DNA from 2 places in the Xanthomonas graminis pv. graminis genome. Region 1 is predicted to be linked to the other one. Evidence: riboswitches for the same ligand, from Rfam matches in the RefSeq annotation. Region 1 holds a riboswitch; the other holds the start of a gene.
What was found. Region 1 has a riboswitch for cobalamin ahead of metE (5-methyltetrahydropteroyltriglutamate--homocysteine S-methyltransferase). Riboswitches for the same ligand answer to the same signal wherever they lie in the genome.
Positions count from the first base shown of each region.

Region 2: linked by a shared signal. The riboswitch ahead of btuB (TonB-dependent vitamin B12 receptor) and the one ahead of metE (5-methyltetrahydropteroyltriglutamate--homocysteine S-methyltransferase) in region 1 are both predicted to bind cobalamin.

Region 1 covers NZ_CP076255.1:312,286-320,040, forward strand. The annotation lists gene KHF85_RS01290 (NAD(P)-dependent oxidoreductase) at 58-933, shown strand; gene KHF85_RS01295 (XVIPCD domain-containing protein) at 1,104-1,514, shown strand; gene purU (formyltetrahydrofolate deformylase) at 1,869-2,720, shown strand; partial or broken gene KHF85_RS01305 (conditioned medium factor domain protein) at 2,761-2,952, opposite strand; gene metE (5-methyltetrahydropteroyltriglutamate--homocysteine S-methyltransferase) at 3,138-5,429, opposite strand; cobalamin riboswitch at 5,643-5,896, opposite strand; gene dusA (tRNA dihydrouridine(20/20a) synthase DusA) at 6,042-7,061, shown strand; gene KHF85_RS01320 (hypothetical protein) at 7,496-7,755, shown strand, end outside.
Region 2 covers NZ_CP076255.1:3,983,660-3,991,414, reverse strand. The annotation lists gene fabB (beta-ketoacyl-ACP synthase I) at 1-175, opposite strand, end outside; gene fabA (3-hydroxyacyl-[acyl-carrier-protein] dehydratase FabA) at 175-690, opposite strand; gene dinB (DNA polymerase IV) at 896-1,957, shown strand; gene gph (phosphoglycolate phosphatase) at 2,165-2,818, shown strand; gene btuB (TonB-dependent vitamin B12 receptor) at 3,249-5,120, opposite strand; cobalamin riboswitch at 5,231-5,447, opposite strand; gene KHF85_RS17275 (TfoX/Sxy family protein) at 5,473-5,910, opposite strand; gene KHF85_RS17270 (GAF domain-containing protein) at 5,918-6,400, opposite strand; gene bioD (dethiobiotin synthase) at 6,505-7,200, shown strand; gene KHF85_RS17260 (phasin family protein) at 7,524-7,755, opposite strand, start outside.

The sequences.
Region 1 (7,755 bases):
CGCGCGCTGCGCCGCGCAGGTCGCGGCATCCACCACGAATTGTGCAAGGAGTTGGCGATGAGCATCGGATTTCTTGGCCTGGGCACGATGGGCCAGCCCATCGCCCACAACCTGCTGCGCGCCGGGCATGCGCTGACCGTGTGGAACCGTAGCGCGGCCGCGGCGCAGCCGCTGCTCGAGGCCGGCGCGCAGCTGGCCGCGCAGCCGGCCGACGCGGTGCGCGGCCCGGTGCTGTTCTCGATGCTGGCCGACGACGCCGCAGTGCGCGAGATCCTGCTCGAGCGCGGCGCGCTCGACGCGCTGCCGGCCGGCAGCGTGCACGTCAACATGGCTACGATCTCGGTGGCGTTGGCGCGCGAGCTGAGCGCCCTGCATGCCGAGCGCGGCGTGGCCTACCTGGCCATCCCGGTGCTGGGGCGCCGCGACGTGGCCGCGGCCGGCCAGCTCAACCTGCTCGCCGCCGGCGACGCCGCCGCGCTGGCGCGGGTGCAGCCGCTGCTGGAAGTGATCGGGCGCAAGACCTGGTATTTCGGCGATGCGCCGGAGCAGGCCAACGCGGTCAAGCTGGCCGCCAACCTGTGCCTGGCCAGCGCCATTGGCACCATGGCCGAAGCCTCGGCACTGGTGCGCGGGCACGGCGTGGCCGCGGCCGATTTCCTGGGCATGCTCAGCAGTACCGTGTTCGCCGCACCGGCGTACCAGAACTATGGCGGCATGATCGCCGAGCAGCGCTACAGCCCGGCCGGCTTCAAGACCACGCTGGGGCTCAAGGACGTGCGCCTGGCCTTGAACGCCGGCGAGAGCCGGCACGTGCCGATGCCGCTGGCGGCGGTGCTGCGCGACCAGTTCATCGACGCGATCGCGCATGGCGACGGCGAGCTGGACTGGTCGGCGTTGGCCAAGGTCGCCGCACGCCGCGCCGGGCAGGCCTGAGCGCGCGCTCGGGCCACACCGCCGCGCGCGCTTCAGGCGCGCTTGTCGCGGCATGGTGCAGACTCCGTCGCTGCGCTTGAGCTGACCGTGTCCTTGCCGCTAAGGTGCGGCGGCCTGCAGGCGCATCACAGGAGGATGCCATGAGCCCGAATTCGTCCGATCCCGGCGCCATGACGCCCATCCAGCCGCCGCGCGCCGTCGCCCGCGACGCCGTGCTCGGCCCCGAGCATCCGGATCACCCCGACCACCTGCTGTACGCGCAGATCCGCGAAGGCGTGCACGCGCTGGATGCCGCCTGCGGGCGTGCGCCGGATGCGATCAGCGAGCGCATGGTGGCGCGGCTGCTGCCGCTGGCCAAGGAGTACGGTTTCGACCAAGTCGACCACGTGGTGCTGAGCCGCGAGCTGGGCGAGGTGGAGCAGGGCGAGAACGTGTTCCTGGTGCGCGGCGATCTGGACGACCCGGCGCATCTGCGCGCGCACATCACCACCCACGAAGCGGTCGGCATGTCGGTGGAAGACTCGCTGGCGCGGCTGGAGAAGGTCAACCGGCGCCTGGCGCTGCGCTTGCGTCCGGAGTGAGCGGGCATGGCGCGCGGGCGAGGCCGCCTGCCGCCAGCACGCCGATGCTGCAGCGCATTGCAGCGACGTCAGCCGCGACGAGTGAAGCGGTGCAGCTTCCTGTGCCGCAGAGCGTCGGGACTGAAGTCCCTCCCGCAGTGCACCCGGTCGGCTCACCGCAAGCCCCTGTAGGAGCGGCTTCAGCCGCGACCGGGCTCTACCGGTAAGGTTCGGTCGCGGCTGAAGCCGCTCCTACATTCGGCAAACATCTGGCAATACCCCCGCGCCATCCCACCCCCGATGCCCTGTCAACCTCCCTAGCCGACCATCCCATCGCAAGTCCCGAATCCCGAATTCTCCTCTATCATTGTCCGGATGCGCCCCGACTACATCCTGACCCTGTCCTGCCCGGACCGTACCGGCATCGTCTACCGCGTCAGCGGTCTGCTGTTCGAGCACGGTTGCAACATCCTCGACGCGCAGCAGTTCGGCGACGAGGAGAGCGGCCGTTTCTTCCTGCGCGTGCACTTCGACGTGCCTGCCGACGGCAGCGTCGCCGCGGTGCAGGCGCAGCTGGCGCCGCTCGCCGCCGACTACGCGATGGACTGGCAACTGCACGATGCGCGGCGCCGCGCGCGCCTGCTGGTGCTGGTGAGCAAGCAGGGCCATTGCCTCAACGATCTGCTGTTCCGCGCGCACAGCCGGCAACTGCGCGTGGACATCGCCGCAGTGGCGTCCAACCACGACGATTTCGCCGGGTTGGCGCGCTCCTACGCGGTGCCGTTCCACCACCTGCCGGTCGGCGCCGACAACCGCGCCGAGCAGGAAGCGCAGCTGCTGGCGCTGGTGGAACGCGAACGCATCGATCTGGTGGTGCTGGCGCGCTACATGCAGATCCTGTCGCCGACGCTGTGCGCCGCGCTGGCCGGTCGCGCGATCAACATCCACCACAGCTTCCTGCCCAGCTTCAAGGGCGCGCAGCCGTATCACCAGGCGCACGCGCGCGGGGTCAAGATCATCGGCGCCACCGCGCACTACGTCACCAGCGACCTCGACGAAGGCCCGATCATCGAACAGGACGTGGCCCGCGTGGACCACGCGATGACCCCGCGCGAACTGGTGCGCCTGGGCAGCGACACCGAATCGCTGGTGCTGGCGCGCGCGGTGCGCCGCCACGTCGAGCATCGCATCCTGCTCAACGGGCATCGCACGGTCGTTTTTCGGTGAGGCCTGGATGACCCGCCGAACGGCGGGTCATCCCGGTCGCTCAGCGCGCCGCGTTGGCGTTGATCGTCGCGTTGCGGCTGGCGTCCAGGGAGTGCGCCGGATCGCGCATCCCGGCGGTGTGGCATGGGCCGGTGGTGTGGCCGCGGTTGACCCCACCCGGTAGCTGCGCGTTGACCTGTTCGACCGCGCCGTCCTCCGGGTCGTCCAGCACCAGGTCCCAGGCCGCGTTGCAGTCCCCCGCCCGAGCAATATCGCCGCCGCCGCCGCGCGCAGTGCAGTGGAGCAGGGCAGTCTGTTTCCAGCGTCGGCGCATGAACCAGGCGCTGCGCGGCGATGTCCGCGCACGGACATGCCGTGCACGCGGCTGTTGCGATGCCCGGCGTGCAGCACGCCGGGCATCGTCGGCTCATCGCCGACTTACGCCGCCTGTGCCTGCTGCGCGCGCAGCTGCCGCGCCGCGGCCACCATCGCTTCCAGCGCGTTGCGCGTTTCCGGCCAGCCGCGGGTCTTCAACCCGCAATCCGGATTGACCCACAGTTGCTGCGGATCCAGCACTGCGCGCGCCTTGTCCAGCAACTGCACCATCTCCTGCGTGCTGGGCACGCGCGGCGAGTGGATGTCGTACACGCCCGGGCCGATCGCATTGGGATAGCGGAAGCGCACGAACGCATCGAGCAGTTCCATCCGCGAGCGCGAGGTCTCGATCGAGATCACGTCCGCGTCCATCGCCGCCACCGCCTCGATGATGTCGTTGAACTCCGAGTAGCACATGTGGGTATGGATCTGGGTGGCGTCGCGCACCCCGGCCGCGGCGATGCGGAAGCATTGCACCGCCCAGTCCAGGTACGCCTGCCAGTCGGCGCGGCGCAGCGGCAGGCCCTCGCGGATCGCCGGCTCGTCGATCTGGATCACGCCGATGCCGGCCGCTTCCAGGTCGCGCACCTCGTCGCGCAGCGCCAGCGCGATCTGCCGGCAGGTCTGCGCGCGTTCCTGGTCGTCGCGCACGAACGACCACTGCAGCACCGTCACCGGCCCGGTCAGCATGCCCTTCATCGGCTTGTCGGTCAGCGACTGCGCGTACTGGGTCCAGCGCAGCGTCATCGGCGCCGGCCGCTGCACGTCGCCGTAGATGATCGGCGGCTTCACGCAGCGCGAGCCGTAGCTCTGCACCCAGCCATGCTTGGTGAAGGCGAAACCGTCGAGCTGCTCGCCGAAGTATTCGACCATGTCGTTGCGCTCGAACTCGCCGTGCACCAGCACGTCCAGCCCGATCTGCTCCTGCGCGCGCACGCAGCGCTCGGTTTCGGCGGCCAGGAACGCGTCGTACTCGGCATCGCCGAGCTTGCCGGCCTTGTGTTGCGCGCGCGCCTGCCGCACCTGCGCGGTCTGCGGGAACGAGCCGATGGTGGTGGTCGGGTAGGCCGGCAGCCGCAGCGCCGCCTGTTGCGCGTCGCGCCGCTGCGGATATGGCGATTGCCGGCGTCCGGCGTCCTCGCTCAGCGCCGCCACCCGGCGTGCGACCTCGGGGCGATGCACGCGCGCCGAGGTACGCCGCGTGGCCAACGCCTCGCGCGCCTGGTCCAACTCGGCCTGCGCATGCGGCAATTCCTGCAGCGCGTCGGCCAGGGTGCGCAACTCCTGCAGTTTCTGTTTGGCGAAGGCCAGCCAGGCGTGCAGTTCGCGGTCCAGCGCCTTTTCCTGTTCCAGGTCCACCGGCACGTGCAGCAGCGAGCACGACGGCGCCATCCACAGACGCTCGCGGCCGACATGCCCGGCCGCGTAGCGCGCCAGGGTCAGCGCATTCTCCAGCGGCGTGCGCCACACGTTGCGGCCGTTGACCAGCCCCGCCGACAGCACGCGCCCGGCCGGCAACGCCTGCAGCACCGCGTCCAGCTGCGCCACGCCGCGCACCAGGTCCACGTGCAGGCCGTCCACCGGCAGCGCCGCGGCCAGTTCCAGGTTGTCGCCCAGCTCGCCGAAGTACGTGGTCAGCAGCAGCTTCGGCCGCGGCGCCTGGGCCAGGAACGCATAGGCGCGGCGATAGGCCTCGCGCGCGGCCTCGTCCAGGTCCAGCACCAGCGCCGGCTCGTCGATCTGGACCCAGTTGGCGCCGGCCGCGTCGAGTTGCTGCAGCAGTTCGGCGTAGACCGGCAGCAGGCTGTCCAGCAGCGCCCAGCGATCGCTGCCGTCCACGGTCTTGGACAGCAGCAGGAAGGTCACCGGCCCGATCAGCACCGGCCGCGTGGTGATGCCCAGCGCCTTGGCTTCCAGGAATTCGGCCAGCGGCTTGTCGCCGCGCAGGCGGAAGTGCTGGCGCCGCGCCAGTTCCGGCACCAGGTAGTGGTAATTGGTGTCGAACCACTTGGTCATTTCCAGCGCGTGCAGGTCCAGTCCGCCTTCCTGCGTGCCGCGCGCCATCGCGAAGTAGCCGGCCAGCGGATCGGCATCGGCCAGTGCGCGGTAGCGCTGCGGGATCGCGTCGACCAGGAACGCGGTGTCGAGCATCGCGTCGTACAGACTGAAGTCGTTGCTGGGCGGCAGCTCCACCCCGGCCTCGACCTGCAGTTGCCAGTGCCGCTGGCGCAGCTGCCGCGCCGTGTCGTGCAGGCTTGCCTCATCGGTTTCGCGGCGCCAGTAGCTTTCCAGCGCACGTTTGAGCTCGCGCCGCGCACCGATGCGCGGGAAGCCCAGGTTGGTCACGATCGTCATTTGCGTTTCCTCATTGCGGTCATAGGCATTGAGGAACGAAGGAACCGCGCGCCGTCCGCCCGTTCGCACGGGACGCCCGCCACGCCAGCGACCTTCGCCCCCGCGGGCGAACCGGCGCCACGCGGGCAGGCGGAAGAGCGCGGCGCGGCGCAAGGCCACGGCACGGCTTCCGGCCGCCTCCCCGCGGAGGTGCCAGGTCGAATCGGAGGACGCACAGGTCCTCCGGCCGGGGCCGGTATTCGGGCTGATGGACGAGCGCACCGTGCCGGCTGCGCGCCTACTGTCCGCCGCTTCCCAGGCCGGCATGCGCCGGCCCAGTGCCATTGACGGAGGTCGTTTCCATTCACCGCTGCGGGGCAGCTCCGGAATGGGCAGGCGCTTGCGGCGCCGGCCTTCACCGGATTCCCGTTTAAATCCATCCCTTCATCCGAATGAAGCGATGGATACCTTCGGCGAGCGCACGATAGGCTGGATGCGGCGGCGGGTCAAGCGCCAAGTGAATTCGCGGACGTTCACCGGCAGCATTCAGGACGAACGTGTAAGCTATTGATCCCAAAGCCTAATGATCTGACGCTTCCGCCAGCAGGCGACAGCGCAGCACCGCCGCGCCCGATGACGCTTCCGCTCCCGCCTTCCAACCTGCATGCGCGCTATGCCGCCTCCCTGCGCCTGTCCGTCGCGCCGATGATGGACTGGACCGACCGCCATTGCCGCGTGTTCCACCGGCTGCTGGCGCCGTCTGCGCGGCTGTATACCGAGATGGTGCACGCCAATGCGGTGGTGCTGGGCGATCGCGCGCGCTTGCTGGGCTTCGATGCGGTCGAGCATCCGCTGGCGCTGCAGCTCGGCGGCAGCGATCCGGCGCTGCTGGCGCAGGCGGCGCGGATCGGCCAGGCGTGGGGCTACGACGAGATCAATCTCAATTGCGGCTGCCCGTCCGACCGGGTCCAGGCCGGGCGCTTCGGCGCCTGCCTGATGCGCGAGCCGGCGCTGGTCGCCGACTGCGTGGCGGTGATGGCGCAGGCGGTGGACATCCCGGTCACGGTGAAGTGCCGGCTGGGCGTTGACCAGGACGACGACTACGAGGTCTTCCTCGCTTTCGTCGATCAGGTCGCCGCGGCCGGCTGCGGACTGTTCGTGGTGCATGCGCGCAACGCGTGGCTGCAGGGCCTGTCGCCGAAGGAGAACCGCGAGGTGCCGCCGCTGCGCTACGACTGGGCCTACCGGCTCAAGCGCGAGCGGCCGCAGTTGCAGATCGTTCTCAACGGCGGGCTGGCCGACGTGGATACAGCACGCGCGCAGCTGGACGCGGTGGATGGCGTGATGCTGGGCCGCGCCGCCTATCACGATCCCTATGTGCTGCACCGGCTGGACGCGGCCCTAACCGGCGCCACGCCGCGGCCGCGCGCCGAGCTGCTGCGCGCGCTGCGGCCCTATGTCGAGGCGCGCCTGGCCGACGGCGTCGCCCTCAAGCACATCGCCCGCCACCTGCTCGGCCTGTTCCACGGCCAGCCGGGCGGCCGCGCGTTCCGCCAGGTGCTCAGCGAGGGCGCACACCGGCCGGGCGCGGACTGGGCGCTGTTGGAACAGGCGTTGCTTGTGACCGAGGGGACGCCCCGCGTCGCGGCGTAGCGAGATGGGCACGCGTGGCGGTGCGCGCACGCCAGGCGTGCGCCGCTGCACAACGCAAGCTGTCCAGACGAATGCCGTGCTTCCCTTTCGGACGCCCGTTCAGTTACTTTGTTCAGCTTGTCGCGGCAGTCTGCACCGCCGCGGCAGAGGCGGCAGAGCCTTGCCGAGGCGGGGCCGGGCGCCGGCAGGGACAGCTCGCGGGGCTGGAAGCGGAAGTTCATTTCACTGAACGCCGCCGGCCGCTGCGGGAAAAGTTCAGATCGGATTCACCCCGAAAAATCAAGAATTTGGCACGATTTTGCGAAACCTCGGCTGCTGGCAGGGCTCAGTTTCACAAATTTTGAACGTTTCCGATCAGTCCGTTAGGATGCCCGCTCGTGACCTCGCCCACTCTCCGCCGCTACCGCACCGCCGCCGTGATCGCATTCGCGCTCATGGCCGTGGCCGACGGTTGGGCGCAGCAGCCGGGTCCGCCGGGCGTGCCGCCCATGGTGCCGCCCGGCGAGGCGGCCCGGCCGCGCGACTACAACGGCAGTTCGCTGTCCGACGCGGTGCGCCGGGTGCAGCGGTCCACCGGCGGACAAATCCTCGGCGCCGAGCGCGTACCGTTCGACGGGCGCGACATCAACCGCGTCAAGTACATGGATGGCCGCGGCCGCGTGCGCTACATGGACGATCCGCAGCCTGGCCGTAC
Region 2 (7,755 bases), 980 kb from region 1:
ATGCCTCCAGGTCCAGCTGCACGTCGCCGGCGACCTGGCTGCGCAGGCCGTGTTCGGCCGCCTCGGGGTTGGCGCGGATGCCGGCGCGGCCCTCGCGCAGCGCGCGCGCGACCGTGTCCAGGTCGTTGCCCAGGCATGAAGTGATGCCCATGCCGGTGATCGCGACGCGGCGCATCAGAACCCCTCCGTCGAGGTGAACAGGCCCACGCGCAAGTCCTTGGCGGTGTAGATCTCGCGACCGTCCACCGACATGCGCCCGTCTGCCACCGCCATCACCAGCTTGCGGTTGATGACCCGGCTGATGTCCAGCTCGTAGACCACCTGCTTGGCGGTCGGCAGCACCTGTCCGCTGAACTTCACTTCGCCCACGCCCAGCGCGCGGCCGCGGCCGGGCGCGCCGATCCAGGTCAGGAAGAAACCGGTCAATTGCCACAGCGCATCCAGGCCCAGGCAACCGGGCATCACCGGATCGTCGATGAAATGGCAACCGAAGAACCACAGGTCCGGGCGCACGTCGAGTTCGGCGCGGACTACGCCCTTGCCGTGCGTGCCGCCGCTGTCGTCGATGTGGCTGATGCGGTCGAACATCAGCATCGGATCGTTGGGCAGGCGTGCGGCCTCGGCGCCGAACAGCTCGCCGCGCGCGCTGGCGAGGAGGTGTTCGCGTGAATACGAAGTGAGGCGGCTCATGAGCGATTTCCCAGGGCAGACAGTCGAGGCGCGCAAGCGTGCACGACGCCTGCGCTTTCAATCAAACGTTTTATCCGTACGCACGCGTAGCGTAGGCCGTGCCGCCGTGGTTGGCCGTGCGCAAGGTCAAGGCGTGCGTTCCCGGTGCATGCGCGGGCCTGGCTTATCATGCCGCTACCGTTCGCTGGCGTAGGGTGCAGGGCCGATGCGCAAGATCATTCACGTCGACATGGATGCGTTCTACGCGTCCGTGGAGCAGCGTGACGATCCCGCATTGCGCGGCAAGCCAGTGGTAGTGGCCTGGCGCGGCATGCGCTCGGTGGTGTGCGCCGCGTCGTACGAGGCGCGCGTGTTCGGCATCCGCTTGGCGATGCCGGCGCTGCGTGCGGAGCGGCTGTGTCCGGACGCGATTTTCGTGCCGCCGGATTTCGCGCGCTACAAGGCGGTGTCGCGGCAGGTGCGCGAGATCTTCCAGCGCCACACCGATCTGATCGAGCCGCTATCGCTGGACGAAGCCTATCTCGACGTCACCGCGCCCAAGGGCGAACTGGCCACCGCCACCGAGATCGCGCAGACCATCCGTGCGCAGATCCGCGAGGAAACCGCGCTGACCGCCTCGGCCGGCATCGCGCCGAACAAGTTCCTGGCCAAGATCGCCTCGGACTGGCGCAAGCCCGATGGCCAGTTCGTGATTCGCCCGCACCAGGTGGACGCGTTCCTGACCCCGCTGCCGGTCAGCAAGGTGCCGGGCGTGGGCAAGGTGATGCAGGCCAAGCTGGCGGAGTTGGGCATCGTCACCGTCGGCGATCTGCGCACGCACGGCGAAGCGGAACTGGAAGCGCGCTTCGGCAGCTTCGGCTTGCGCCTGTACCAGCGTGCGCGCGGCATCGACCAGCGCCCGGTGGAAGCGGACCAACAGGTGCAGTCGATTTCTTCGGAAGACACCTTCGCCGAAGACCTGGCGCTGGACGCGCTGGAGCCGGCGATCCGGCGGCTGGCGGAAAAGACCTGGACCGCGACCCGCCGCACCGAGCGCATCGCGCGCACCGTGGTGCTGAAGCTGAAGACCGCGCAGTTCCGCATCCTGACCCGCAGCTTCACGCCCGAGCAGCCGCCGGATTCGCTGCAGGCGCTGACCGACATCGCGCTGGCCCTGCGCCAGCGCGTGGACTTGCCCGCGTCCACCCGCTACCGGCTGGTCGGCGTGGGCCTGGCCGGTTTCCACGAACCCGAGCCGATGCAGACGCAGGGGCGGCTGTTCCGCTGAGCCGTGTAGCGGCGCGTGCGATGGTGTCCGCTTCGCGCATGGCCAGCGCATTTTGCCTGCGGCGTGTCCGCTTCGCGCCGGCAGCAGCCGGCGATCGTGCGCGTGTTCCTGGATGTCCTGATCGCACGTTTCGGCAAAGTGCCTTACGGGGATCGCGACGGAGCGTGGCGCCTACAATGGGCGCTGCTCTTCGTCTCCAGGAACGACATGACATTTCCGTATGCGCTGGTGGTGTTCGATCTGGACGGCACCCTGGTGGACAGCGGCGCCGATATCGCCGAAGCGCTCAATCGCACCCTGGCCGAATTCGGCCTGGCGCGCGTGCCGGAGGCCACCGTGCTCGGCTGGATCGGCGAGGGCGTGCGCAAGCTGGTCGAGGCCGCGTGGCGGCATGCGCACGACGCCACCCCGATCGACGCGGTGATGCCCACCTTCATGCGCCACTACGAAGCCTGCCTGCTGCGCAGCCCGCGCCTGTACCCGGGCGTGGCCGAGGCGCTGGCGCAGTTGCGCGCGCGCGGCGTGACCCTGGCGCTGTGCACCAACAAGCCGTCGGCGTTGGTGTTGCCGTTGTTGCGCCATCTGGGTGTGGCCGATGCGTTCGCCGCGCTGCTCGGCGGCGACAGCCTGCCCGAGCGCAAGCCCAGCCCGTTGCCGCTGCTGCACCTGGCGCAGCAGTTCGCGCAGCCGCCGGCGCGTTGCCTGATGGTCGGCGATTCCGGCACCGACCTGCAGGCCGCGCATGCCGCCGGCATGCCGGCCGCACTGGTGCGCTACGGCTATCCGCGCGACCTGGACCTGGCCGCGGCCGACGTGGTGCTGCTGATGGACGACCTGCGCGAGCTGCTGGCGCTGGGGTGAGGCGGGCCATTGCACCTGCGGCACGCATGCGGCATCGGGCACTGCAATCGACCTGACAGTCGATCAACCCCTGTAGGAGCGGCTTCAGCCGCGACGCTTTGCCGGTAGCGCCCGGTCGCGGCTGAAGCCGCTCCTACAGGGGCGCGCGTCTGCACTTGGTCCCCGACGCACGGCATGCGAACTGCCGATATCGGGGGATGCGGTTGTTGGCGTGGTCGGTCTGGCATCGCCGCAGCGTTCTTCATGCAGCTGCAGACACAGAAAAACCCTGGGAGCGACTGACTGAAGTCGCTCCCACAACGTCACTGCAACAGTAGCGCCCGAGTCGAGGCGTGCTTGCCTTCACCGAGGCTGCAGCGACTTTCGCTGTCCAGCAGGACGCATGTCGGTGAAGCGGGTCGCACCCCAAGGCGCAGCCCGCTGCGGGGACTCAGCGCGCTGCCGGTGCGTAGCGCAGGGTCAGCGCGTATTCGCGGCCCGGCTGGTTGTACCAATTGATGGTCTGGTAGTCGCGATCGAACACGTTGCTGGCCTTGGCCTGCAGCGTCCAGTCCGCGGCGAACGCGTATTCCACGCGCAGGTCCAGCGTGCCGTAGCCGGCCAGGCGCACGCTGTTGGCCGCGTCGTCGTAGCGGTGGCCGCTGCCGAACGCGGTGACGCCGAGCTTGACCGGGCCGAAGCCGCGGTCCACGTCCAGCCGCGCGGTGTCCTGCGCGCGCCGCGCCAGCCAGTTGTCGCGGTTGGCGCCGTCGCTGCGGTTGCGCGGATCGGTGTGGCTGAGCTGCGCCGACAGTTCCCAGCCGGCCAGCGTGGCGTAGCCGGTCAGCTCGGCGCCGCGGATCCGCGCCTTGTCCACGTTCACCGGCAGGAAGCTGGCGGCGTCGTAGGAGATCAGGTCGTCGACGCGGTTTTCGTAGACGTTGAACGTCCAGTTCCAGGCATCGGCGTACTGCGCCACGCCCAGGTTGCCGCTCTTGGACTTCTCCGGCTTCAGTTCCGGATTGCCGGAGAACGGGTAGTACAGGTCGTTGAAGGTCGGCGCCTTGAAGCCGGTGCCGAGGCTGGCGGTGAGCTTGAAGCCGCCGTCCAGCGCCAGGCCCCAGCCGAGGCTGCCGGTGGTGTGCTGGCCGAACTGTTCATTGTCGTCGCTGCGCACGCTGGCCTGCACCTGCTGCGCGCCGAAGCGGCCCTGGTACTCGGCGAACACGCCGGTGTTGTCGCGCTGGTCCACGTCGAAGGCGGTGGTGCCGGTGACTTGCTCGCGCTGCCAGTCGGCGCCGGCGCTGAGCAGATGGCCTTCGGCCAGGCCGAAGTCGCCCTGCAGCGAGGCGCTGTCGCGGCGGCTGTCGAAGGTGCTGACGAAGCTGCGCGTGTCGCTGCCGGCGGCGTGGTAGTAGCTGTCGGCCTGGTCGCTGTTGCGGCCGAGCTGCGCGGCCAGATGCACGCGCTCGGACGGGGTCCAGTCGAGCTTGCCGCCGACCACCTGCTGGGTGTTGTCGGCCTCGTTGCCGGCGAACAGCGCATCGCCGTCGTACTCGTTGCGGCTGTCGATGTTCAGCGCCTGGCCTTCGATACGCAGCGTGTCGCTCAGCGCATAGCCGCCGCGCGCGCTGAGCGAGGTGTTGCGGTAGCCGTCGCGGTCCGGCTCGTCGACGAAGCAGCCGGCGAACAGGGTGGCCGAGCCGTTGCAGGCGTTGATGCCGTCGGTGTTCTGGTAGCCGCCCTGCACCGATAGCCAGCCGCGCTCGCCGCGGTTGCTGAAGCCGGCGCTGGCTTCGCGCAGGCCGTGGCTGCCGGCGCCCAGGCTCAGGTTCTGCTGCAGGCCCTGGCCGCCGCGGCGGGTGAAGATCTGGATCACGCCGCCGATCGCATCGGAGCCGTACAGGCTCGAGCGCGGGCCGCGCACGATCTCGATGCGCTCGATCTGGCTCAGCGGCAGGTCCTGGAACGCGGCCAGGCCGGCGCTGGCCGAGCCGATGCGCACGCCGTCCACCAGCACCAGCACGTGGTCCGATTCGCTGCCGCGCAGGCTCAGCGTGGTCAGCTTGCCGAGCCCGCCCTGGTTGGACACGCCGATGCCGGCGCGGCCCTGCAGCAGCTGCGCCAGCGACGTGGCCTGGCTGCGCTCGATCTCGGCGCGGTCGATCACCTGCGCCGGGACCACGGTGTCCTCCACCGCGATCTGGGTGCGGGTGGCGGTGACCAGGACCTGGTCCAGGTCGGTGGCGGCATCGGCGGCGAGCGCCAGCGAGGGCAGGGACAGGGCGGACGCGATCGCGACCGAAAGCAGGCGGGACGACATGGGGCAACTCCGGCGCGCGGGCGCGCTGTGACGGCAAAGGAGTCGTGAACGGAAGGTGCGAGCGGACGGCGCCAGACGCGGCGCGGCACGCCGCGACGCCCTCCGCATCGCAACCAGTGAACTGCAAGGCCGGTCTCCGGGCTGGCGATCTGGGAGTCGGACTCCCGGCTGCGACGCCTTCCCATGCCCAAGGCACAGTGGCGCAAGTCGTCAGCGCAGATCGCTTACCGTTGCGGGGGCAGCGCCGGCCTTGTCGCAAGACGCACCGGCTTCCCGTTTCAACCTGCAGGCCGGAGCCGGCGGGTCACCTTAAGCGGCGCGATTGTACGCGATCGCCGCTGCGGCGCACGGATCAGTCGGCGTCGCGCTCGCCTGCGTGGCCATCGCGGTCGGGTTCTTGATCGGCGTCGTACGCATGGCCGCCGGAGGCGTCGTGCGCGTCCTGCGCATAAGGCGTGTCGCGGCGGTCGCCATCGTGGTCGAAATGGGTGGTCGCCACCGGTCCGGCCACCGGCAGGCCGCGCTGCGCCGGCAGCTGCGCCGCCGCGGTGTCCAGCTCGCCGAGCAGTTGCGCGCGCCGCGCCTCGGGCAGTTCCTGCCAATGGCAGCCCGTCAGCGCGCCTTCCAGCGAGTACAGCAGGTTGAGGCTGGGCTTGAAGCCGGCACGCTTGACCTTGAGGAATGCGCCCACCGCACCGGCCGCGGCCAGGTCCTCCTGTGTGCGCAGGCCGACCTGGCGCAGCCAGGCCGCGCTCTTGGGACCGATGTTGCGCAGCTTCTGCGTGCTCATCGCTGGCTCATCGCAGCGCGTCGACGAAGACCTGGGCGATCGCCTCCAGGCCGTGCTGGTCGTCGGCGTCGAAGCGCGCCAGGTCCGGGCTGTCCAGGTCGAACACGCCGACCAGCGCGCCGTCGCGCAGCAGCGGCACCACCAGCTCCGAGCGCGAGGCCGCATCGCAGGCGATATGCCCGGGAAAGGCCTCGACGTCGTCGATGCGCTGGGTCTGGCCGGTGCTGGCGGCGGCGCCGCACACGCCCTTGTGCAGGGGGATGCGCACGCACGCGGGCAGGCCCTGGAACGGCCCGACCACCAGTTCCTTGCCGTCGTACAGGTAGAAACCGACCCAGTTCAGCCGCGGCAGCGCGTGGTACACCAGCGCCGCCAGGTTGGCGGCATTGGCGATGCGGTCGGGCTCGCCGCTGACCAGGGCGCGGGCCTGGGCGAGCAGCTGGGCGTACTGTTCCGGCTTGCTGCCGGTGAGCGAAGAGGAAGCGAACATCATCCGAGTCTAGCAGCGGCCGCTGGCGGCCTGTGCGCCGGCGCCTGGCCCCGGCTATCCTGCGCGCCCGCGCCGCATGCGCCGACCTCGAGGATCCTGCAACGATGAGCGTCCCCGCCTTCTACGTTACCGGCACCGATACCGGCATCGGCAAGACCGTCGCCAGCACCGCGCTGCTGCATGCGTTGCGCGCGCGCGGGCAGACGGCGCTGGGCATGAAGCCGGTCGCCAGCGGCTGCGAGCGCAGCGCGGACGGCTGGCGCAACGAGGATGCGCTGGCGCTGCGGGCGGCGAGCCTGCCGCGCCCGGACTACGCCGACCTCAATCCCTACGCCTTGCCGCTGCCGCTGGCGCCGGAACTGGCGGCCGCCGACGCCGGGGTATGCGTGGAACTGGGGCCGATCGCCACCGCCTTCGCGCGGCTGCGTGCGCAGGCCGACGTGGTGGTGGTGGAGGGCGTCGGCGGCTGGGCGGCGCCGCTGTCGGCGACCCTGGAGCAGGCCGACCTGGCGCGCGCGCTGGCGCTGCCGGTGGTGCTGGTGGTCGGCCTGCGCCTGGGTTGCCTCAACCACGCCCGGCTCAGCGCCGCGGCGATCGCCGCCGACGGCCTGCGCTGCATCGGCTGGATCGGCAACGAGATCGATCCGGCGATGGAGCGCATCGACGCCAATATGCAGATGCTGCAGGAGCGCTTGCCGATGCCGTGCTGGGGGCGGCTGCCGTACCGGCCGCAGCCGGATCCGGCCGTGCTGGCGGCGTCGTTGTGCCCATGGCAGGGCATGCAGACGGCGCAGGGCTGAGTCTGCGCCCGCCCGCAAGCGCGCACCGCGCAGGAACGGCTTCCGGGTGGGAGGGCTTCCTGTGCAGAAGGCGCGTTCAGTCCCGAGGCCGGGCTGGAAAAACCTCAGGTGGGGGCCGCTGGCAAGAAGCGCAAGCATGCCTGGCCGTTGCGCAAATCCCGAATCCCGCGCGCGCTTCGACAGCCGCAGGTTGGTCATCCCGAATCCCGAATCCCGGCCATAAAAAAGACCCGGTAGAGGGAGGGATCTACCGGGTCTTGGCTGCACGGGGGGAGGGACCCGCGCGTACCACTTGTCAGTCGTGCGGCTGCGCCGCAGTGGACTTATTTGGTCTTGGCCTTCGGCGCGGCCTGGTCGCTGGCCGCCTCGAACTGGCTCTTGGCGAGCTGACCGATGGCTTCGGAGGTCTTCAGGCCGAGGCCGAACACTTCCTGGTTGGCCGTGGCCAGCCGCTCGAAGTTGTCGCGGGCGATCTGCAGGCCCTTCGGCCACAGCGACTGCACGCTGCCGAGGTCGCGCGCTTCGGTGAGCTCGCCGAGGAAGCCGGTGGTCGCG